3 regions of the Atlantibacter sp. genome follow, and region 2 is predicted to be linked to each of the others. Evidence: riboswitches for the same ligand, from Rfam matches in the RefSeq annotation. Region 2 holds a riboswitch; each other region holds the start of a gene.

Region 1 (6,904 bases), on a different contig from region 2:
GCCCAGCCCGATCCGGTCGATCCCGGCGCGCCCGAGGCGATCCGGCGTTTCCAGCCGCCAGAAGAAATCCTGCTTGTTGCCGCGCAAATGGTGCCGGGCATACACGGCTTCGTGGTAGGTTTCCTGGTAAACCATTACGCCATCCAGCCCCAGGGTTTTCAGCTCGGCGTATTCCTGCTCCGCCAGCGGCTGTACTTCCATTTGCAGGGAGGCAAATTGCTCGCGGATGGCCGGGAAATGCGCCCGGAAATAATCCATGCCGACTTTGCTCTGGTGCTCGCCAGTCACCAGCAGCAGATGGTCGAACCCCAACGCTTTTATCGCTGCGCATTCACGGGCAATCTCATCGGCGTCCAGCGTCTTGCGCTTGATGCGGTTGCTCATGGAAAACCCGCAGTAGGTGCAGTCATTGGCGCACAGATTGGACAGGTACAGCGGCACATAGAAGCTGACGGTATGCCCGAAGCGCTGACGGGTCAGACGCTGCGCCTGCCGGGCCAGCGGCGCCAGATACGCGTCGGCGGCGGGGGAGAGTAGGGCCATCATCTCCTCGCGTCCAGGGCGAGGGCACCGCAAAGCGCGTTCAACATCATCAGGCGTTTTGCCGTTGATACGCAGCCGGATGTCGTCCCAGTCCAGTTCGCGCCAGCGGTCAGTGAAGGTTTTCATCGCGCCTCTCCCAGAAACTGGGTTAATGGGCTGGAGGCCTCCGCACGCCAATGCCGTGCGCCTAAACCAGCGGCTCGCGCGGCGACGCCCGCCTCTACTGCCAGACGAAACGCCTGCGCCATCGCCACCGGATCGTTAGCCACGGCAATCGCGGTGTTCACCAGCACCGCCGATGCGCCCATTTCCAGCGCTTCGCAGGCGTGGCTCGGCGCGCCAATCCCGGCGTCGACCACCACCGGCACCGTGGCCTGTTCGATAATAATGTTGAGCAACGCGCGGGTTTGCAGCCCCTGGTTAGAGCCAATCGGCGCGCCAAGCGGCATCACCGCCGCGCAGCCCACTTCTTCGAGCCGCTTGCACAGCACCGGATCGGCACCGCAGTAGGGCAGCACCACAAAGCCCGCCTTCACCAGTTGTTCGGCGGCCAGTAGCGTTTCGATGGGGTCGGGCAGCAGGTAACGCGCGTCAGGGTGGATTTCCAGTTTTACCCAGTTGGTTCCTAATGCTTCCCGGGCCAACTGCGCGGCGAATACCGCTTCCTGGGCGGTTTTCGCACCGGAGGTATTAGGTAACAGCGTTACGCCCAGCGCCTGCAATGGGGCAAGAATAGCGTCCTGATGATGGCGTAAATCGATGCGCTTCATCGCCATCGTCACCAGTTGGCTGCCGCTGGTGCGCAGGGCGTCGGTCATCAACTGCGGTGAAGCAAATTTACCGGTGCCGGTAAACAAGTGGGAGTTAAAGGTTTTATCAGCAATACGTAACATCTTAGCCTCCGGCGATGACCTGAAAAAGCAGCACGCTATCGCCGTCCTGCAATATGTGTTCTGACCACTGGCTGCGCGGCACGATGGCGTCATTAACCGCCAGGGCGATGCCCGGCTTCAACAGATTTTGCTTTTCCAGCAGCGCGTGCAGCGTGATCGCCTCGGCGCAATCCGTCTGCTCGTCGTTAAGCGCAATCCGCATGGCGACCTCCGCATACCGGGCAGTGTGGCGCGGGTTGCAGATTAAGCGAGCGCCACTGATGGCGGCGTCCATCAAACAGCCGTAGCTGGTTATGCGAACCGGAGATACCGCAAAGCAATTTAATGGCTTCCAGCGCCTGTAGCGTACCCATCACACCGACCACCGGGCCGAGTACGCCTGCCGTGCGGCAATTGCGTTCCGGCTCGGCGGCGTCCGGCCATAAACAGCGGTAGCAGCCGTATTGCCAGGGCGGCGTCAGCACCATTAATTGCCCGCCAAACCCCACGGCGCTGGCGCTGATCAGGGGTTTATCCAGTGCCACGCAGGCGGCGTTCACGGCCTGGCGGGTGGTCATGTTATCGCTACAGTCCAGCACCACATCAACGTGGGCAACGGCGCGATGCAATGTGTCGCCCGTCAGACGCTGCGCCAGCGCCTCGATCAAGATGTCCGAATTAAGCTGTTGCAGGCGGCGCTGGCTGGCGGCGGCTTTGTTCTCGCCAATATCCTGGGTGGTAAACAGGATCTGACGCGGTAGGTTGCTTACGTGTACCGCGTCGTCGTCCGCGAGTATCAGCGTACCGACGCCCGCTCCTGCCAGATACAGCGCGGCGGGGCAGCCCAGCCCGCCGAGGCCGATAATCAGCACCCGCGCGTGTTTCAGGCGCTGTTGCCCGTCAACGGCGATATCCTCCAGCAGGATTTGCCGGCTGTATCGCATAAAATCACGATCGTTCATCGCCAACTCCTGCCAGTTTCAACAACTGTGCTGTAGCTGCTTTCCAGTCCTGCGCCTGGGTAATGGCGCTGACCACCGCAATGCTGCCGACACCCGTGGCAAGCACCGCCGGGGCGCGCTCAAGCGATATACCGCCGATGGCGACCGTCGGGTAATCCCCCAGCCGCTGAACGTGGGCGGCCAGTTGTTCGAGGCCCTGCGGGGAGGAGGGCATCTGCTTGGTTTGGGTAGGGAACACGTGCCCGAGGGCGATATAAGAGGGCTGCGCCTTCAGCGCGATGTCGATTTCCATATCATCATGGGTAGAAACGCCAAGCCGTAAACCGGCGGCGCGAATCGCCTCAAGATCGGTGGTTTCCAGATCTTCCTGGCCCAGATGCACGCCGTACACCTGGTGCTTAACCGCCAACCGCCAGTAGTCATTGATAAACAGTCTCGCCTGATAGCGATGGCCTAACGCGATGGCGTCAATAATGTCGCCTTCGACCTCTTCGTCTTGCTTATCTTTGATGCGCAACTGTAAGGTGCGGACGCCCGCGTCAAGCAGACGAGCTATCCACTCGACGCTATCCACGACCGGGTATAAACCCAGCCGTTTTGGCACCGACGGAAACAGTGGCTGAACCATTACGCTTCCTCCTGACGCAGATAAATTTCGCCGCCCCGGGCGCGGAAGTTATTCGCCATATCGCTGAGGCCCGCCTCCCGCTCCTGCGCCGCCGCGTAGTCGCGCACTTCCTGGGTGATTTTCATCGAGCAGAATTTCGGACCGCACATCGAGCAGAAGTGGGCGACTTTGCCGGACTCCTGCGGCAGGGTTTCATCGTGCCAGGCGCGGGCGGTAAACGGGTCCAGCGCCAGGTTAAACTGATCTTCCCAGCGGAATTCGAAGCGCGCTTTCGACATGGCGTTATCGCGGATCTGCGCGCCGGGATGGCCTTTGGCGAGGTCGGCAGCGTGGGCGGCGATTTTATAGGTTATCAGCCCCTGCTTAACGTCTTCTTTGTTGGGCAAGCCGAGATGCTCTTTCGGCGTGACGTAGCACAGCATCGCGCAGCCGAACCAGCCGATCATTGCCGCGCCAATGCCTGAGGTGAAATGGTCGTAGCCCGGTGCGATATCGGTGGTCAGTGGACCCAGAGTATAGAACGGCGCTTCGTGGCAGTGCTCCAGCTCTTCGGTCATATTGCGGCGGATCATCTGCATCGGCACGTGGCCCGGGCCTTCAATCATCACCTGCACATCGTATTCCCAGGCGATTTTGGTTAGCTCGCCCAGAGTATGCAGCTCGGCAAACTGCGCTTCGTCGTTGGCATCCTGAATTGAGCCAGGACGCAGGCCGTCGCCCAGCGAGAGCGAGACGTCATAAGCGGCGCAGATTTCGCAGATCTCGCGGAAATGCTGATACAAGAAATTCTCCTGATGATGGGAGAGGCACCACTTCGCCATGATCGAGCCGCCGCGCGAGACAATCCCGGTCAGGCGCCTGGCGGTCATCGGCACATAGCGCAGCAGTACGCCCGCGTGGATGGTGAAATAATCCACGCCCTGTTCGGCCTGCTCAATCAGCGTGTCGCGGAACATCTCCCAGTTGAGGTTTTCGGCGATGCCGTTCACTTTCTCCAGCGCCTGGTAAATCGGCACCGTACCGATCGGCACCGGGCTGTTACGCAGGATCCATTCGCGCGTTTCGTGAATATAGCGGCCCGTGGAGAGGTCCATTACCGTGTCCGCGCCCCAGCGTGTGGCCCAGACCAGTTTTTCCACTTCTTCTTCAATAGAGGAGGTCACGGCGGAGTTGCCGATATTGGCATTCACTTTCACCAGGAAATTGCGCCCGATAATCATCGGTTCCAGTTCCGGGTGGTTGATGTTGGCAGGGATAATGGCGCGCCCGGCGGCCACTTCATCCCGGACAAACTCCGGCGTGATGTTGTCCGGCAACTGTGCGCCAAAACCGACGCCCGGATGCTGCTGGCGCAGTACGGCGGTGCGAATGCGTTCCCGGCCCATGTTTTCACGGATAGCGATAAACTCCATTTCCGGCGTCACGATGCCCTGACGCGCGTAGTGCAGTTGCGTCACGCGGCGGCCTGCTTTGGCGCGTTGCGGCGTTAACAGGCCGGTAAAACGCAGCGCATCCAGCCCTTCATCCGCCAGGCGTTCGCGGGTATAGGTGGAGCTTAAGGAGGCCAGGGATTCGGTGTCGTTGCGTTCGGCAATCCAGCGGCTACGCAGCTTGCCAAGACCGGCGTGGACGTCAATCTGCACAGCCGGGTCGCCATAAGGACCGGACGTGTCATATACCGGCACCGGCTCATTAGGTTCATAGCGCGGTGCATCCTGGTTGCCGCCCGTCAGCGTCGGGCTGAGCTGGATTTCACGCATTGGCACCCGGATGTCGTCACATGAGCCTGCAAGGTAGATGCGTGACGAATTCGGGAAAGCGGTGCCTTCCAGGGTATCGATAAAGTGTTGGGCCTGTGCGCGGGTTTCGCGACGGTTGGGTTTAGTAGTAACAGACATAGCGCGTTCCAGTTAATCAGCAGGAAAGGGCTTGTCAGAACAACGGAGGGAGTAACAAAACCTGAGCGTTTAAGGTGCGGCAGCCCGTTAAAAACGGTGCGCCACGGCGCAGGTCTATGCTGAATTACTCTTGTTCCCTTCGCAGGTATTAACCTGATCAGGTTCCGCGGATCCCGAATTAACGGTCTCAGCCCGTGCTTGCGCACTGGGCACTCCGACAAGAAAAACCTTGATTACCGGCGGTGACCGTAAGCAATCAAGGGCATAAATAAACTACGCGTTAACGATCCGGAGTTCAAGCCGGACGTGCAACCGCGGTGTCATCGTTGGCGCTTTCTTTCAGATTGTTATCAAACGCCAGAACGATAAGCTTGTCTTCCAGCGCGAAACGCGAGGCCATCGCTTCGCCGATATCCGACAGCGCAGTCTGGAATTCCAGGCAGTTATCATGGTCGATAGCACTTTCCAGGTGGGTATCGTAATAATCCATAATTTCCTGGGTATTCGCTTCCAGAAGGGGGTAGATTTGAGTGGCGGCTAACAGCGGGTTAGTGCCTTCCATTTCGCTGGTGATGCGCTCATAAATATTGAAATGACCCGCGGACAGATAATCCACCAGAGCGTGGCAAAAATCATCCAGCGCTTTTTCATCTAACGCGGTAACCGCTTCTTTTCCCGGTTTAATGCCCACTAATTTGTAATAGGAGACCAACAGGTGGTTGCGGGCATTCAGCCAGTAATCGACCAGTTCGTTACTACCACCGACGCGCTCTGTCAGGCTCTTCAGCTGATTTAGCATGATTGACTCCGTAAGATATAAAATTTAATTGTCCAACAACCCAAAAATGTAAAAATAATGTTAACAACATGCCAGCGAAGCTGAGGTAGTGCAACCGATTATGGAACGGCTATTACAAAAAATAGACCATGGCTGGTGGATAGTCAGCCATGAACAAAAATTATGGTTACCAAAGGGAGAGTTGCCTCACGGTAATGCAGAAAATTTCGGCCTGACCGGACAAATGGCGGCGCAAATTGGTGAGTGGCAAGGCGAGCCGGTGTGGCTGGTCCGCCAGGCCAAACGCCAGGATATGGGCTCGGTTCGCCAGGTCATCGATCTCGACGCCGGGCTGTTTCAACTGGCGGGCAGAGGGGTGCAATTAGCGGATTTTTATCGTGCCCACAAATTCTGCGGCTACTGCGGCCATGAGATGCATCCCAGCAAAACCGAATGGGCGATGCTGTGTCATCACTGCCGTCAGCGATATTACCCGCAAATTTCCCCTTGCATCATTGTGGCAATTCGCCACCAGGATAAAATCCTGCTGGCTCAACACACCCGTCACCGCAACGGCTTGTATACCGTGTTAGCCGGTTTTGTCGAAGTGGGCGAAACCCTGGAACAGGCGGTGGCGCGGGAAGTGATGGAGGAGAGCGGGATCACCGTGAAGAACTTGCGTTACGTGACTTCACAGCCCTGGCCTTTCCCGCAGTCGCTGATGACCGCGTTTATGGCGGAATACCACAGCGGTGAGCTGAAGATCGACCCCAAAGAATTGCTGGACGCAGGCTGGTATCGCTTTGACGATTTGCCCCTGTTGCCGCCGCCGGGCACCGTTGCCCGCCGCTTAATTGAAGATACGGTGGCGCTGTGCCGGGCAGAGTACGGCTCGTGATACACTGGCCCCTTGTCGCTTAAGGAAATGCAAAAATGACCGAACTGAAGAACGATCGTTACCTCCGTGCGCTGCTGCGCCAGCCCGTAGACGTCACGCCGGTATGGATGATGAGACAAGCCGGCCGCTATTTACCGGAATATAAGGCCACCCGCGCCCAGGCCGGGGACTTTATGTCGCTGTGTAAAAACGCGGAGCTGGCTTGCGAAGTGACGCTCCAGCCGCTGCGTCGTTTCCCGCTGGATGCGGCCATCCTCTTTTCGGACATCCTGACCATTCCTGACGCCATGGGCCTCGGGCTCTATTTTGAAACCGGTGAAGGCCC
Region 2 (6,904 bases):
GCGTTAGCATGTCGTCCCGCCAGTTTTTCAATGACCGTAAAAAGCGCAAAGCAGAGTAACAGCAGCAGCAGCGCGGTCACCGCGCCGTCGTCGCTGCGATATGCGCCAATCTGCTGGTACAGGTAATAAGGCAGCGTGCGGAAGTTATCATTACCGAACAGCGCCACCACCCCGAAATCGCCAATCGACAACACGCTGGCAAAGGCCATCGCCTGGGCGATCGGTTTTTTCAGCGCCCGCAGTTCGATAATCTTCAGGCGGTTCAGTCCCTGAATATCCAGCGACTGGCACAGCGGCCCGTAACGCAACGCGATGTCGCGCATCGGGTTATCCAGCACTTTCTGGGCATAGGGCACCGCCATCAGTGCGTTAGTGAAAATCACGATGCCGTCCGCCGATTCCGGCAATCCGATGGTGTTATTGAGCAGCAGGAAGAAACCCGTCGCCAGCACAATGCCCGGCATGGCCAGAATCAACATGCCGCTAAGCTCCAGGCTTTGCGCCGCCAGCCGCCGCTGGCGCAGATACAGTTCGCGCCCGCTCCACAGCAACATCATGGTCAGCGTCACGCACAGCAGCCCGGCGCCCAGCGCGATGCGCAGCGAGGTCCAGAGCGCATCCCAGAGAATGGGTTGCGATAGCACCCGCAGGATGTCGCCCTGCAGGCCGTCAATGATTACCGCCATCAGCGGCGGCAGCATCAGGATCAGCGCCAGGCCGATCAGCAGCCCATCGGTCAGCTTGCTGCGCCAGCTATCCTGCGGATCGCGCCAGCCGTGGATTTGATTAACGCCCGGCGCAATGGCTTTGCCTAAGCGCTGGCTCAGCAGTACCAGCCCCAGACAGCAGGTCATCTGGATCAGCGCCAGCAGTGCGGCGCGCGCCGGATCGTAATCGAAACTCAGTGCCTGGTAGATGGCCAGTTCGATGGTGGTCGCCTGCGGCCCGCCGCCCAGCGAGAGTACCGTGGCGAAGCTGGCGAAGCAGAGCATAAAGATCAGCGCCGCCACCGATGGCAATTGGCGGCGGATCCACGGCCACTCCACCAGCCGGAAAAAGTGCCCGCCGCGCATACCCAGTTGGGCGGCAATCTGGCGCTGTTCGCCGGGGATTTGCTCAAGGGTTTGTAGCAGCAGACGGGTCGCCATCGGCATATTAAAGAACACATGGGCCAGCAAAATGCCCTGTAAGCCGTACGGGGAGAAGGTCCACTCCAGGCCCAGTTTAGCCCACAGCGCCGCCAGCCAGCCGGTGCGCCCGTAAACGCTGAGCAGGCCGAAAACCGCCACCAGCACCGGCAGAATTAACGTCATCGCGCACAGGCGTAGCAGCGCCTGGCGGCCAGGAAAACGCCGCCGGTACAGGGCGCGGGCAAGGGGAATGGCGGGGATAACCGACAGCAGCGCGGACAGCAGCGCCTGCCAGAATGAGAAGCGCACCACATGCCAGAGATAGCTGTCCTGCCAGAAGCCTGCGCCATCCGTTTGCGGTGCGTTGAACCACAGCGCGCTAAAGGCCGCCAGCGCCACCGCCACCATGATCAGCGCGGCGATGACACCCGGCCACAGCCAGCCCGGAATTAGCGACTGACGGCGCGCAGCCATGTATTAATCCAGTTTGCGCGCTGGGACGCGACTTCCTGCGGCGTGAACTGCAAGGTGGTTTGCGGTTTGGTGAGCAGCTCAAAGCCCTGCGGCAGGGCGACGTCTGTGACCGGATACATCCAGTTGCCGGTGGCGATGGTGTTCTGGAACGCTGGTGAGACCATAAAGGTCAGGAACTTTTGCGCCAGTTCCGGCTGCTTGCTGCTGGCCAGACGCCCGGCGACTTCCACCTGCAAGTAGTGTCCTTCGCTGAAGTTGGCGGCGGCGTATTGATCCTTTTTCTCTTCGATGATGTGGTACGCCGGAGAGGTGGTATAGCTCAGCACCAGATCGCTTTCGCCTTTCTGGAACAGGCCATAGGCTTCGCTCCAGCCTTTAGTGACCGTGACGGTTTTCGCCGCCAGCTTTTTCCAGGCATCCGGCGCGTTATCGCCATACACTTTTTGCATCCACAGCAGCAGGCCCAGGCCCGGCGTACTGGTACGCGGGTCCTGGTAAATCACCCGCCATTTCTGGTCGCTTTCCACCAGCTCCTTCAGGCTTTTCGGCGGGTTCGCCAGTTTGGTTTTGTCGTACACAAATGCGAAATAGCCGTAATCAAACGGCACGAAGGTGTCATTTTGCCAGCCACCCGGCACGTTTACGGTATCGCTTTTTACGTCGCTTTTGGCGAACAGGCCGGTTTGGGTTGCCGCTTCCAGCAAGTTGTTGTCCAGCCCGAGGATCACATCGGCTTTGCTGTTTTTGCCTTCCATCCTCAGACGATTCAGCAGCGAGACGCCGTCTTCCAGCGCCACGAACTTGAGTTCGCAGCCGCACTCTTTTTCAAACGCGGCTTTGACTTTCGGGCCTGGGCCCCAGTCAGCAGAGAAAGAGTCGTAGGTATACACGGTAAGCGCAGGCTTCGCGAAAACCGGAGCGGCCGCGAGGGCCAGTAATGGGAGAAATTTTTTGAACACTTTGCACCTCAAAAGGAAGTGGCAAAGGATTTTGAGCAGGCAGCCTCAAATCCCTTCGCCGGCGTTATCCGGATCAGGTTCGACGGGTATTATCTCAGCGCGCAGTTTGCTGCGGCACCCCGTTGAGAACGAACTGTATTGTAATGATTTAATAAATGTTTAAAAGGATTATGGCTCCGGCGGCGCAAACCAGGCGGATTTAAAATCAAACCAGCCGAGGGTGTTCATCCGCACACCGCGCATACTGCGCTGGCCCTGGATCATCAGCCAGTGGTGGATCAGCGGCAAAATGGCCTGTTGCTCAAGCAGTTGCTGGCACCACGCCGCATGATTCAGTTCGCCTGCCTGCCAGCGTTGCGCATCCACCTGCCAGTCGACAGGCACGCAGTGCTGCATCAGCGGCGTTTCAAACAGATGCGCGAACAGGGAAAACTCCAGCGGCAGGGTGAAGTTGGCGCTGTTCAGCCAGATATCGCTGACAATTTCTCCCCGATGCCACTCATCGTAGTCCACTTCCTCGATCACCAGCCTGACGTGGTGCTCCGCCAGAATGGACGACATGATCTCGGCGATCACCCGGTGTTCGATATGTTCGCGATAAAAAGTCAGCGTCAGGGTTTCCAGCCCGGCAGGTTTCTCACTGGCGGTGGAGGGGTGGGTGTGGTGCCAGCGCGGCAGCAGACCGTATGCCGGGAACCAGTAGCGCTGGTGCTGTTCGCTGGCCCGCCACAGCACATTCACTGGCGACAGCACGTGGCTGAGCCAGTTTTTCACCTGCGGCAGTGCGCCGCGCGGGGAGCGCTGGTCGTAAAGCAAATAGTAGCAGCCCTCTTCGAGGCGGCTTTCCACCGCTTTTTCCTCGCCTTCGGCAGAAGATTCCAGATGCACGCCGCTGCTCAGTTCATCCCCGAGATCCGGCAGCACCCAGAAATTGACTTCGTCGATCAGCGCCCGGTAGCCGAAGTAATCATCAAAGGCGTGGATCTTAAGCTGGTTGTTATTGTTGCGCACCACGGCGTAGGGGCCAGTGCCCACCGGGCGGCTGGAGAAGTTATTCATCGACGGCCATTCGCGCGGCAGGATCATCGCCGCGACGCTGCCCATCAGCCACGGCAGCCAGCGATCCGGCTGGGCGAGATGAATATCCAGCGTCCAGGCGGTAGGGGATTCGATCCGGGTGATATGGGCATACAGCGGCAAGGTATTGATGCGCTGTAGCGAGCTAATCACATCCAGCATATCCAGCTCGCGGCCATGATGAAAATGAATGCCGGGCCGCAAAAAGAAACGCCAGTGCAGCGGGCCAAGCTGTTGCCAGTGGTGGGCGATATCGGCTTCGATTTCCCCATTTTCCTCATTTATGCGCGTCAGGCCGCTAAAGATCTGCCGGACGATATGGGTCTCTGAACGGCGGAGCGCGCTGCCCGGAAGCAGGTTTTTTAATGGCCGATAATAGAGGATGCGTAAGATATGGCGCCCCTGGCGGAAGCTGCGTCCGAGGTGGGAAATCAGCATCTGGCGTACGGCGGCTTTATCGCCAACGATCTGCACCAGTTGATCGATGCGATCCTGCTCCAGCAGGTCTTCGGCGCGCTGTTGCTGGAGCGCGAGGCCGGTATACAGGAACGCCAGTTTCGAGCGTTTACCCCGGCCCGCTTCCGCGTCCCACGTTAGCCAGCCCTTTTGCTGCATCGCGTTTAGCAGCGTTCGCATATGGCGGCGCGAGCAGTTTAGTAGCTCGGCCAGTTCATTCAGTGTGGTCTCCTGCGGCTTCCCATCACAGCATTGCCACAGACGAATAAATTGTTGTTGGAGCCGGGCAGAAGACATAAAAGGGGAACTCCTGTAGCGAAACACATCAATTTTTCTTTCCCTATATTAAGCCAATAATTTGTATTGATGAAAGTGATGATTCCGCCGTGATGAGCGCGGTTTTAGGGGAGAAGCGTTGTGGTATGGCCGCTGGCCCGTGGCACTACCACAAGGTCCTGAAGCGCGATCGGTTGTTCCCGGCGCATTGCAGGCATCAAGTGTGACTGAGTATTGGTATTTTTCACCTGCCAGCGGTTTTTTAACTGCTGGCTTTTTTCGTTATACACGTCATCATTCAAACCGCCTCTTCGTTGGCCGCCTTCACTCACCCCAGTCACTTACTTATGTAAGCTCCTGGGGCTTCGCTCAGTTGCCGCCTCGATGCAGTTCGAATGATTTAGTGTATAAGCTTTTCTTTCATGAAAGGATGCACCTTATGCAGTGGTTTTTAACGCGCAGTCGCCGGTTGAACGGGGTCTATATGGCGTTTATGGGCGTCGCCTTTATGGTGGGCGTTGCCAGCGCATTGCAGGCCCCGACGTTGAGCCTGTTTTTAAGCCGGGAAGTGGATGTGCGCCCGTTCTGGGTAGGGCTGTTTTACACCGTCAACGCCCTGGCCGGGATTGTGGTGAGCCTGTGGCTGGCGAAGCGTTCCGATGCCCAGGGCGACCGGCGCAAACTGATTATGTTCTGCTGCCTGATGGCCATTGCCAACTGTGTGCTGTTTGCCTTTACCCGCCATTACCTGACGCTGATCACCGCCGGGGTGCTGCTGTCTGCGCTGGCGAATACCACCATGCCGCAGCTATTTGCCCTGGCGCGGGAATACGCCGACAGCTCGGCGCGCGAAGCGGTGATGTTCAGTTCGGTGATGCGTGCGCAGTTGTCGCTGGCGTGGGTCATCGGGCCGCCGCTGGCGTTTTTGCTGGCGCTCAATTACGGCTTTACCACTATGTTCCTGTTTGCCGGGTTGATCTTTTTTCTGAGCCTCATCGTGATTGCGCTGGCGCTGCCGTCGGTCCCGCGCGAAACGCTGCAAACCGATATGGCGTTAACCCAGGTGAGCGGCTGGCAGGATAAAAACGTGCGGCTGCTGTTTATCGCCTCGGTGCTGATGTGGACCTGCAACACCATGTATTTTATCGATATGCCGCTGTGGATCAGCAGCGAGCTGGGGTTGCCGGATAAGCTGGCGGGCGTACTGATGGGCACCGCCGCCGGGCTGGAAATCCCGGTGATGCTGCTGGCGGGCTATTACGTGAAGCGCGTCGGTAAGCGGAGGATCATGCTGCTGGCGGTGGTTTCCGCCATTCTGTTCTATATCGGCCTGCTGTTGTTCCAGAGCCAGCAGGCGCTGCTGATGCTGCAAATTTTTAACGCGGTGTTTATCGGGATTATCGCGGCGATCGGCATGATCTGGTTTCAGGACCTGATGCCGGGGAGGGCGGGCTCGGCGACCACGCTGTTCACCAATAGCATCTCAACCGGGGTGATCCTGGCGGGGGTGATTCAGGGCGCGCTGGTGGAAAGCTTCGGGCACTATGCGGTGTACTGGGCGGTGGCGGGGATGGGCATTTTTACCCTACTGATCACGTCGCGGGTAAAAGACGTCTAAAAAATGCCGGGCAGTGCGCCCGGCATTGTTTATTAGTTCATAAACGCCGGCTGGCGCTGCTCGTATGCGGAAATCGCGTCTTCATGCTGCAAGGTCAGGCCGATGCTGTCCAGCCCGTTCAACATGCAGTGACGACGAAACGCATCCAGCGTGAAGGCATACCGCTTGTCGCCTGCTTTCACTTCCTGCGCTTGCAGATCCACTTCAAAACAAATGCCCGGATTAGCCTGCACCAGCGCAAACAGCTCATCGACTTCTTCATCGCTCAGCTTCACCGGCAGCAACTGGTTGTTAAAGCTGTTGCCGTAGAAAATGTCCGCGAAGCTTGGGGCGATCACCACTTTAAAACCGTAATCGGTCAACGCCCACGGCGCGTGTTCACGCGAGGAACCGCAGCCGAAGTTTTCCCGCGCCAGCAGAATCGACGCGCCCTGATATTCCGGGAAGTTAAGCACAAACTCCGGGTTTGGCACTTCGCCTTTATCGTCGAGAAAACGCCAGTCGTTAAACAGGTGTGCACCAAAGCCGGTGCGGGTGACCTTTTGCAGAAACTGCTTCGGGATAATCGCGTCGGTATCAACGTTGGCCGCATCCAGTGGAACCACCAGGCCGGTATGTTGAGTAAATTTTTCTGCCATGGTGATGCTCCTTATTTCAGTGTGCGGATATCGGCGAAATGACCGGTTACCGCCGCTGCTGCCGCCATCGCCGGGCTGACCAGGTGAGTGCGGCCGCCACGGCCCTGACGGCCTTCGAAGTTACGGTTGCTGGTAGAAGCGCAGCGCTCGCCCGGGTTCAGACGGTCGTTGTTCATCGCCAGGCACATGGAGCAGCCCGGTAAACGCCATTCAAAACCGGCTTCGATAAAGATTTTATCCAGACCTTCTGCTTCCGCCTGGGCCTTAACCGGACCG
Region 3 (6,904 bases), on a different contig from region 2:
CGCAGCCGTAGCGTGTGCCCACTGTGCGGAGCAAGGCGAAACATCGGCGGCGTGAGCATAAAGGGCGCACGCGCCGATTGGGGCGTGGAGGATTCATTCCCTTCATCCACCCACGCCTGAACGACATTGGGAAAGGCATCCTGATTGGTTAGCTGGACGCTGACTTCACGTGCCGATGACGGGTAAATCACCCGGTTTCCGGTCATTACCACGCTCGCTAAACTGGTAAAGCTGGTCAGCAACAGCCCCCATAACAGCAGACCTCTCCCTGGATTCATCACCCTGCTCCTTGCTTACGTCTTAAAGATAAGAGATGGCGTACTGCACCGCGCTCACCACCGTACCTGCCGTGGCGCTGCCGGTTGGCGTGAAGTACTGAACCGCAAAATCGTGCTCGCCAGCGGTCTCACCCGCGCGCAGGACAATGCCGTCAACGGCCTGCATGGCACGGAGATCGATTGCCATAGAGGCAGTACTGTCTGTCATCAGTTGCAGTTCAACATTTTGCGCGTCGCCGGTATTCGCTAAGTTGCCGCTGGCTGTGACGTTGGTGCCGATAAACAGCGTTTTAAGTTGCATATCTGAGGGGCCCGTCGTGCAACCGCTCACGCCCATGGTGAACGTCGTCAGCCCTGCGGTATCCGCCGGATCGCTCAGTTCGCTTTTATTTACCGTCGGCAGCAGGACCACCGGACGCGCGGCTGAACCATTAACGGTAACGGAACAGGTTTGCTCTGTTACTTCACCCCGAAAAGTAATGGTGTTTGCTGAATCAGCCATGACTGAACAAGCTGCGAATAAACTCATCACGCCCGTCAGCGCGAACCCTTTTTTTAAAACATTCATGTTTTTCATTGGTATTCCTTGTATATAAATAGCGGCTCTGCTTATTGATGAGTGATATGCAGCGCCATTGATCGACAGCACCGTTAAAATGCAGATAATTAAAACCTGGCGTTTCTGTTAATATTAACTTCCCCTGGTGCTGGCTTTATAATAGGAATTTTCTTACGGATTTAAACCTTTATTTTATTAAGGCTATTTATGGCAGAGTTTAATTAAGAATAACCGTCTGATACAGTAATTCACTCATGGTTAACCACTTGATTTAACTGACACTTAATCTTTAACAGGCGCTTCCATGATGGCAAGCATAGTAAAAATTATTTTCCTTAAACGGCTCATTTAAGAATAAAACATCACTATTTGATGGAGAGTAGCGGGGATTTAATAATGATAGATAACCGGGCGGATAATGAACGCCGCCCGGTTGATACCCTTTATCAGGCGATGGTCACTTTACCATCCAGATATACATCCTGAACGGCGTTAATTAACTTCACGCCGTCTGCCATGGATTTCTTAAAGGCTTTACGCCCCAGAATTAATCCCATGCCTCCGGCACGCTTATTAATCACCGCCGTTTTCACCGCATCCGTTAAATCGGCTTCGCCGCCCGACGCGCCGCCGGAATTTATTAATCCGGCACGTCCCATATAGCAGTTCGCCAACTGATAACGCACCAGGTCGATAGGGTTGTCGCTGGTTAATTTGCTGTAGACGCGCTCGTCGGTATAACCATAATTCACCGCTTTATAGCCGCCGTTATTTTCCGCCATCTTCTGCTTCACGATATCCGCGCCGATGGTGGCCGCCAGATGGTTGGCCTGACCGGTTAAATCGGCGCTGACGTGGTAATCAACGCCGTCTTTCTTGAAGCCGGCGTTACGCAGATAGGCCCACAGCACCGTCACCATACCCAGTTCATGAGCACGTTCAAACGCCGCCGAAATTTCTTCAATCTGGCGACGCGACGCTTCAGAGCCAAAATAGATGGTTGCGCCGACGGCAACCGCGCCGAGATTAAAAGCCTGTTCGACGCTGGCGTACAGCGTCTGGTCATAGGTATTCGGGTAGCTCAGGGTTTCGTTGTGGTTAAGCTTCACCAAAAACGGAATGCGGTGGGCATAGCGGCGCGACACCGAGGCCAGCACGCCATAGGTTGACGCAACACAGTTACAGCCCGCTTCAATCGCCAGTTCAACGATGTTCTTCGGATCGAAATAGAGCGGGTTGGCAGCAAACGAGGCGCCTGCCGAATGCTCTACGCCCTGGTCAACCGGCAGAATAGACAGGTAACCCGTCCCTGCCAGCCGCCCGGTGTTGTAGAGGGTTTGCATGTTTCGCAGCACCGCAGGCGGGCGGTTGTTGTCAACCATCACTCGGTCGACATAATCCGCACCGGGCAGGTAAAGATTGTCTGCCGGAATGGTCATACAACGATGCTGTAACAGGCTATCGGCCTCTTTGCCAAGCAACTGCGCAATATCAGTCATAATACGCTCCCGTAAGGTCCTCTGTGAGGTGAGAAGTTCCATGCCCGCAAGGGCGCGGGCAGCACTAAGTCTGATACGCAAACGGGTAATTTTCCACCATCTGGCGCAGTTTTCGCCTGTATCCTTTCAGCTCACAGAATGAAAAACTACCTTAACGGCAATCACTTAGATGAAGCGCATTACCACCAGGCGTGAAAATGATGAACCGGGCCGATGCCCTGTCCCACTTCCAGCGAGTCCGCCGCCGCCAGCGCCGCCGACAGCCAGGCTTTGGCTTCCACCACCGTATCCGCCCAGTTTTGATGGCGCGGGCGCAACGCCGCCAGCGCCGCCGACAACGTACAGCCGGTGCCGTGGGTGTTTTTAGTGGCGATGCGCGGCGCGGTAAAGCGTGTTGCACTATCGCGGGTAAACAGCCAGTCGGGGCTTTCCGGGTCGTCGAGATGACCGCCTTTCATCAGCACCGCTTCACAGCCGAGTGCCAGCAGCGCTTCACCCTGATGGTGCATCTCCTGCTCGTTGCGGGCATGGGGCGTATCCAGCAGCGCGGCGGCTTCGGGTAAGTTTGGCGTGATCAGCGCGACGTGGGGCAATAGCCGCTCACGCAGGGTCGCCACCGCCGATGGCGACAGCAGCGGATCCCCGCTCTTCGCCAGCATCACCGTGTCCAGCACCACATTGGCAACCCGATAATGCGTCAGCCGTTCGGCCACGGCATCGACGATATCCGTTTCCGCCAGCATGCCGATTTTCACGGTATCAATACGTAAATCGCTGAACACGGAATCAAGCTGCGCCGCCACGAAATGCGGCTCAATGCGACAAACCGACTGCACGCCGCAGGTGTTTTGCGCCACCAGCGCGGTGATCACCGTCGCGCCATAAGCGCCCAGCGCGGAAAAGGTTTTTAAATCTGCCTGGATACCCGCGCCGCCGCTGGGATCGGTACCGGCAATGGTCAATGCGTTAATGCGTTTCATCGTGCCGCCTCCTTGTGCAGGAGAGACAGCGCGTCGAGAAAAGCGGCCGGAAAGCTGCCCGGCCCCTGGCATTGCGTAGCCGCCCGCTTGCCGGCCTGGGCGAAAATTCCGCAGGACGCCGCGACGTTGTCCAGCCGCGAACCCGGCAAGGCGCAGGCTGTGGCGACCACCGCCGATAAGGCGCAGCCGGTGCCTACCACTCGCGTCATCAGCGGGTCGCCGCCGGTAACCGCCAGGGTACGCTCGCCATCAGTGACGTAATCCACCTCGCCGGTCACCGCCACTATCGCCCCGGTTTGCCGGGCCAGTTCGCAGGCCGCGCTTAACGCTTCCTGCGCACCCTGGGTGGTATCCACGCCGCGCCCGCCTGCGCCATTACCCGCCAGCGCGAGGATTTCCGAAGCGTTACCGCGGATAGCCGCAGGTTTCTGAGCGAGGATCTCCCGGGCAAAGCGGCTGCGAAACGCCAGCGGGCCTACGGCAACCGGGTCGAGCGTCCAGGGTTTGCCCGCGCGGTTAGCGCCGTCAATCGCCGCCCGCATCGCCAGCGCCTGTTCCCGGGTCAGCGTGCCGATATTGATCAGCAGCGCATCGGCAATGGCGCTAAACGCCAGCGCTTCTTCGTGATCCACCACCATAGCGGGGGACGCGCCTACGGCGAGCAGCACGTTGGCAGTAAAAGACTGCACGACTTGATTGGTAAGACAGTGAACGAGTGGCGAATGTGCGGCCAGCAGGCTGGCGACGTGCGCGGTATGCGCGGGGGAAAGCAGGTCAGGTTGCATGTTTCGCTCCTGCCAGGCTGTGAAGAAGGGATACCCGGCAGGTATCTGACTTCCCTACGCTGGCATTATCCAGATCAGGTGGTACGGGTATTTCTCAGCCTTCACAAAGAAGGGCACCCCGAGTCAAGTTACGCATGAAGGATAAGGAAGCGCCTTTTCAAAAGCAAGCCTTGCGCGGACGGGGCGTGAGCGGCAAAAGAAAAAGCCAGAGTTTCCCCTGGCTTTTCGTTTTCATAGTAATCAGGACAGCGCTTCAACCGGCTCCGGCTGCGCGCGGGCGCGCCACAGCACAATCCAGCGTTGGATAGAGGAAATCATAATCACCAGCCCCAGCACCACCATAATGATGGAAATCGTGCCGTTGAAGATGTTGAAGCCTTTGGCCGCAGAGTTGAAATAGACGTTTTTCACCATCCAGTACGCCGCGTAGTTTACGGTGATGTACAGGTAGGAGAGCGGTACCAGGCAGGTCAGCGCATACCAGCGTTTTTTCGACATCCGCATGATGATGGTCGCGCCAATCATCAGGCCAATCGACGCCATCAGCTGGTTAGAGACGCCAAACAGCGCCCAGACGGAGTTGATATCGCCGGAATTCAGTAGGTAGCCCCACAGTAAGCAGGCAACGATGCTGCAACCAATCGCGCCAGGCATCCAGTTGGTGCGTTTCAGCGGAGCCCACAGGTCGCCGAAGAAATCTTGCAGCAAATAGCGCGCCACGCGGGTACCGGAGTCAACCGCCGTGAGGATAAATACCGCTTCGAACATCACCACAAACTGGAAGAAGTAAGACGCCAGATTGCTGAACCACGGAATGCGGGTAAAAATGTCCGCCATGCCTACCGCCAGGGTTACTGCCCCGCCGGTACGCCCGTATAAATCCAGACCAATTTCTTCGCTCAGTTTCGGCAGGTTAACCACATCCATACCCAGACCGGCAAACACCTGCGGCGCGGAGTTGATGGCGAAGTAGTCCGCCGGATGCAGCGCGGTAGCGGCGATCAGGGCCATGACGCCCACCACGCATTCAGCGCACATGGCACCGAACGCGACCGGCAGGATATCATTCCATTTGTCGATCTGTTTCGGCGTGGTGCCGGAACCGATAAACGCATGGAAACCAGAGATCGCGCCACAGGCGATGGTGATGGAGATAAACGGCCAGACCGGACCGGCCAGCACCGGACCGTTACCGTGGATGAACTGCGTCACCGCCGGGAACTGGATTTCCGGGTTAATAAACACCACGCCAATCACCAGCGCGCCAAACACGCCGATTTTCATAAAGCTGGACAGGTAACCGCGCGGGGTTAACAGCATCCAGACCGGCAATGCGGTGGCGAAGAAGGCGTAGAACGGCAGCACCAGGCTGACGGTTGAGGCTTTCAGGCTCAGCCATTCGCCAAACGCAGAAGCCTGGATGTACGGCCCGGCGATCACACAGCCGAAAATCACCAGAATACCGACCCAGGTCGCGCCACGCATGCTACCGGTGAAACGCTCCCACAGGCCAACACCAATCGCGACAGGGATAGTCATAAACACCGCGAAGGTGCCCCACGGGTTACGCTCCAGAGCATGAACCACCACCATGGAGAGCCCCGCCATCGTGATGGTGATGATAAACAGCATCGCCAGGCCCGTACACCAGCCCGCAACCGGGCCAAGCTCGGATTTCGCCACTTCAGACAGGGATTTGCCCTGATGCTTCATGGAGGCGAACAGCACCACGGTATCGTGTACCGCGCCGCCCACCACGCAGCCCACCAGCAGCCACAGGAACCCAGGGAAATAACCGTACTGGGCAGCCAGCACCGGCCCTACCAGCGGGCCTGCGGCGGCGATAGCGGCAAAGTGGCTGCCGAAGTTCACCCATTTTTTAGTCGGGACGTAGTCTTTGCCGTCCTCATAAACATGCGAAGGGGTAACCTCGCTGTCATCTGCGTTCAGTACCTTACGGACAAAAAATACGCCGTACAGACGGTAGCAAATGGCAAGGATACACAGGGTCGCAATAACAAACGTCAGTGCGTGTGACATAGCCAACTCCAGGGATAAGAAAATATTCAGCGTTATCCTGGCATGGCGATGTCACACAATAAGGCGGGATTTGCTCCAGCGGTCGTATTGCAATCTAAGCGGTCAGAAACCGCTACTGAGCGGCGGAGGGGTTAAAGCGGTTCGCCAGTCCCTTGAGGAAATTACGCAGAAACTGATCGCCGCATTCGCGATAGTTTTTATGTTCCGGGGCACGCATCATGGCGGTGATTTCCGGCATCGAGACGCGGAATTTCTGCTCGGTGAGGATCGCCAGAATATCGTCAGTTTTCAGCTCAAAGGCAATGCGCAACTTTTTGAGAATAATGTTATTGGTGATTTTACGGTCGGCTTTCAGCGGCGGCTGGCTCTCATCTTTGCCGCGACGCAGGTAAATCAGGCCGTTTAAAAACGAAGAGAGGATCAGATCCGGGCAGCGCGCAAAGCCTTCGTCTTCCTCTTTTTTCACGTACTGCACCACCTGCGCGGCGCTGACTTCTACATCCGCCAGCGCCAGGGTGGAGATGATGTCGTTATTGTTCATTTTCAGGGTGTAGCGAAGGCTACGTAAAATATCGTTATTCAGCACTGGCGTGTTCTCATTAATACGGCGGGAAAAGACCAGTGTACCATTTTCCACTGGCCCACTGACGATAAAAACGCGCTACAGCCCCAGCGCTTCTTTAAGGGATTTCAGATAGCGGCGGCTGACCGGCACGGTTTGCCCGTCGCGTAGCAGTAACTCCGCCTGGCCGTTCTCCTCAAG

The links. Region 2 has a riboswitch for thiamine pyrophosphate ahead of thiB (thiamine ABC transporter substrate binding subunit). Riboswitches for the same ligand answer to the same signal wherever they lie in the genome.
Region 1: linked by a shared signal. The riboswitch ahead of thiC (phosphomethylpyrimidine synthase ThiC) and the one ahead of thiB (thiamine ABC transporter substrate binding subunit) in region 2 are both predicted to bind thiamine pyrophosphate.
Region 3: linked by a shared signal. The riboswitch ahead of thiM (hydroxyethylthiazole kinase) and the one ahead of thiB (thiamine ABC transporter substrate binding subunit) in region 2 are both predicted to bind thiamine pyrophosphate.

Annotation. Positions count from the first base shown of each region.
Region 1 covers NZ_DAMBQK010000037.1:18,467-25,370, forward strand. Annotated here, with positions in the region: gene thiH (2-iminoacetate synthase ThiH) at 1-669, opposite strand, end outside; gene thiG (thiazole synthase) at 666-1,436, opposite strand; gene thiS (sulfur carrier protein ThiS) at 1,438-1,638, opposite strand; gene RT120_RS21165 (HesA/MoeB/ThiF family protein) at 1,622-2,377, opposite strand; gene thiE (thiamine phosphate synthase) at 2,364-3,005, opposite strand; gene thiC (phosphomethylpyrimidine synthase ThiC) at 3,005-4,903, opposite strand; TPP riboswitch at 5,021-5,130, opposite strand; gene rsd (sigma D regulator) at 5,199-5,702, opposite strand; gene nudC (NAD(+) diphosphatase) at 5,803-6,579, shown strand; gene hemE (uroporphyrinogen decarboxylase) at 6,615-6,904, shown strand, end outside.
Region 2 covers NZ_DAMBQK010000004.1:70,081-76,984, forward strand. Annotated here, with positions in the region: gene thiP (thiamine/thiamine pyrophosphate ABC transporter permease ThiP) at 1-1,604, opposite strand, end outside; gene thiQ (thiamine ABC transporter ATP-binding protein ThiQ) at 1-10, opposite strand, end outside; gene thiB (thiamine ABC transporter substrate binding subunit) at 1,580-2,563, opposite strand; TPP riboswitch at 2,596-2,695, opposite strand; gene sgrR (HTH-type transcriptional regulator SgrR) at 2,732-4,393, opposite strand; gene RT120_RS05780 (sugar efflux transporter) at 4,812-5,990, shown strand; gene leuD (3-isopropylmalate dehydratase small subunit) at 6,023-6,628, opposite strand; gene leuC (3-isopropylmalate dehydratase large subunit) at 6,640-6,904, opposite strand, start outside.
Region 3 covers NZ_DAMBQK010000001.1:269,200-276,103, reverse strand. Annotated here, with positions in the region: gene RT120_RS01275 (molecular chaperone) at 1-278, opposite strand, end outside; gene RT120_RS01270 (fimbrial protein) at 301-846, opposite strand; gene fbaB (class I fructose-bisphosphate aldolase) at 1,284-2,336, opposite strand; gene thiD (bifunctional hydroxymethylpyrimidine kinase/phosphomethylpyrimidine kinase) at 2,516-3,316, opposite strand; gene thiM (hydroxyethylthiazole kinase) at 3,313-4,101, opposite strand; TPP riboswitch at 4,136-4,232, opposite strand; gene RT120_RS01250 (carbon starvation protein A) at 4,342-6,141, opposite strand; gene RT120_RS01245 (DUF1456 family protein) at 6,254-6,727, opposite strand; gene btsR (two-component system response regulator BtsR) at 6,803-6,904, opposite strand, start outside.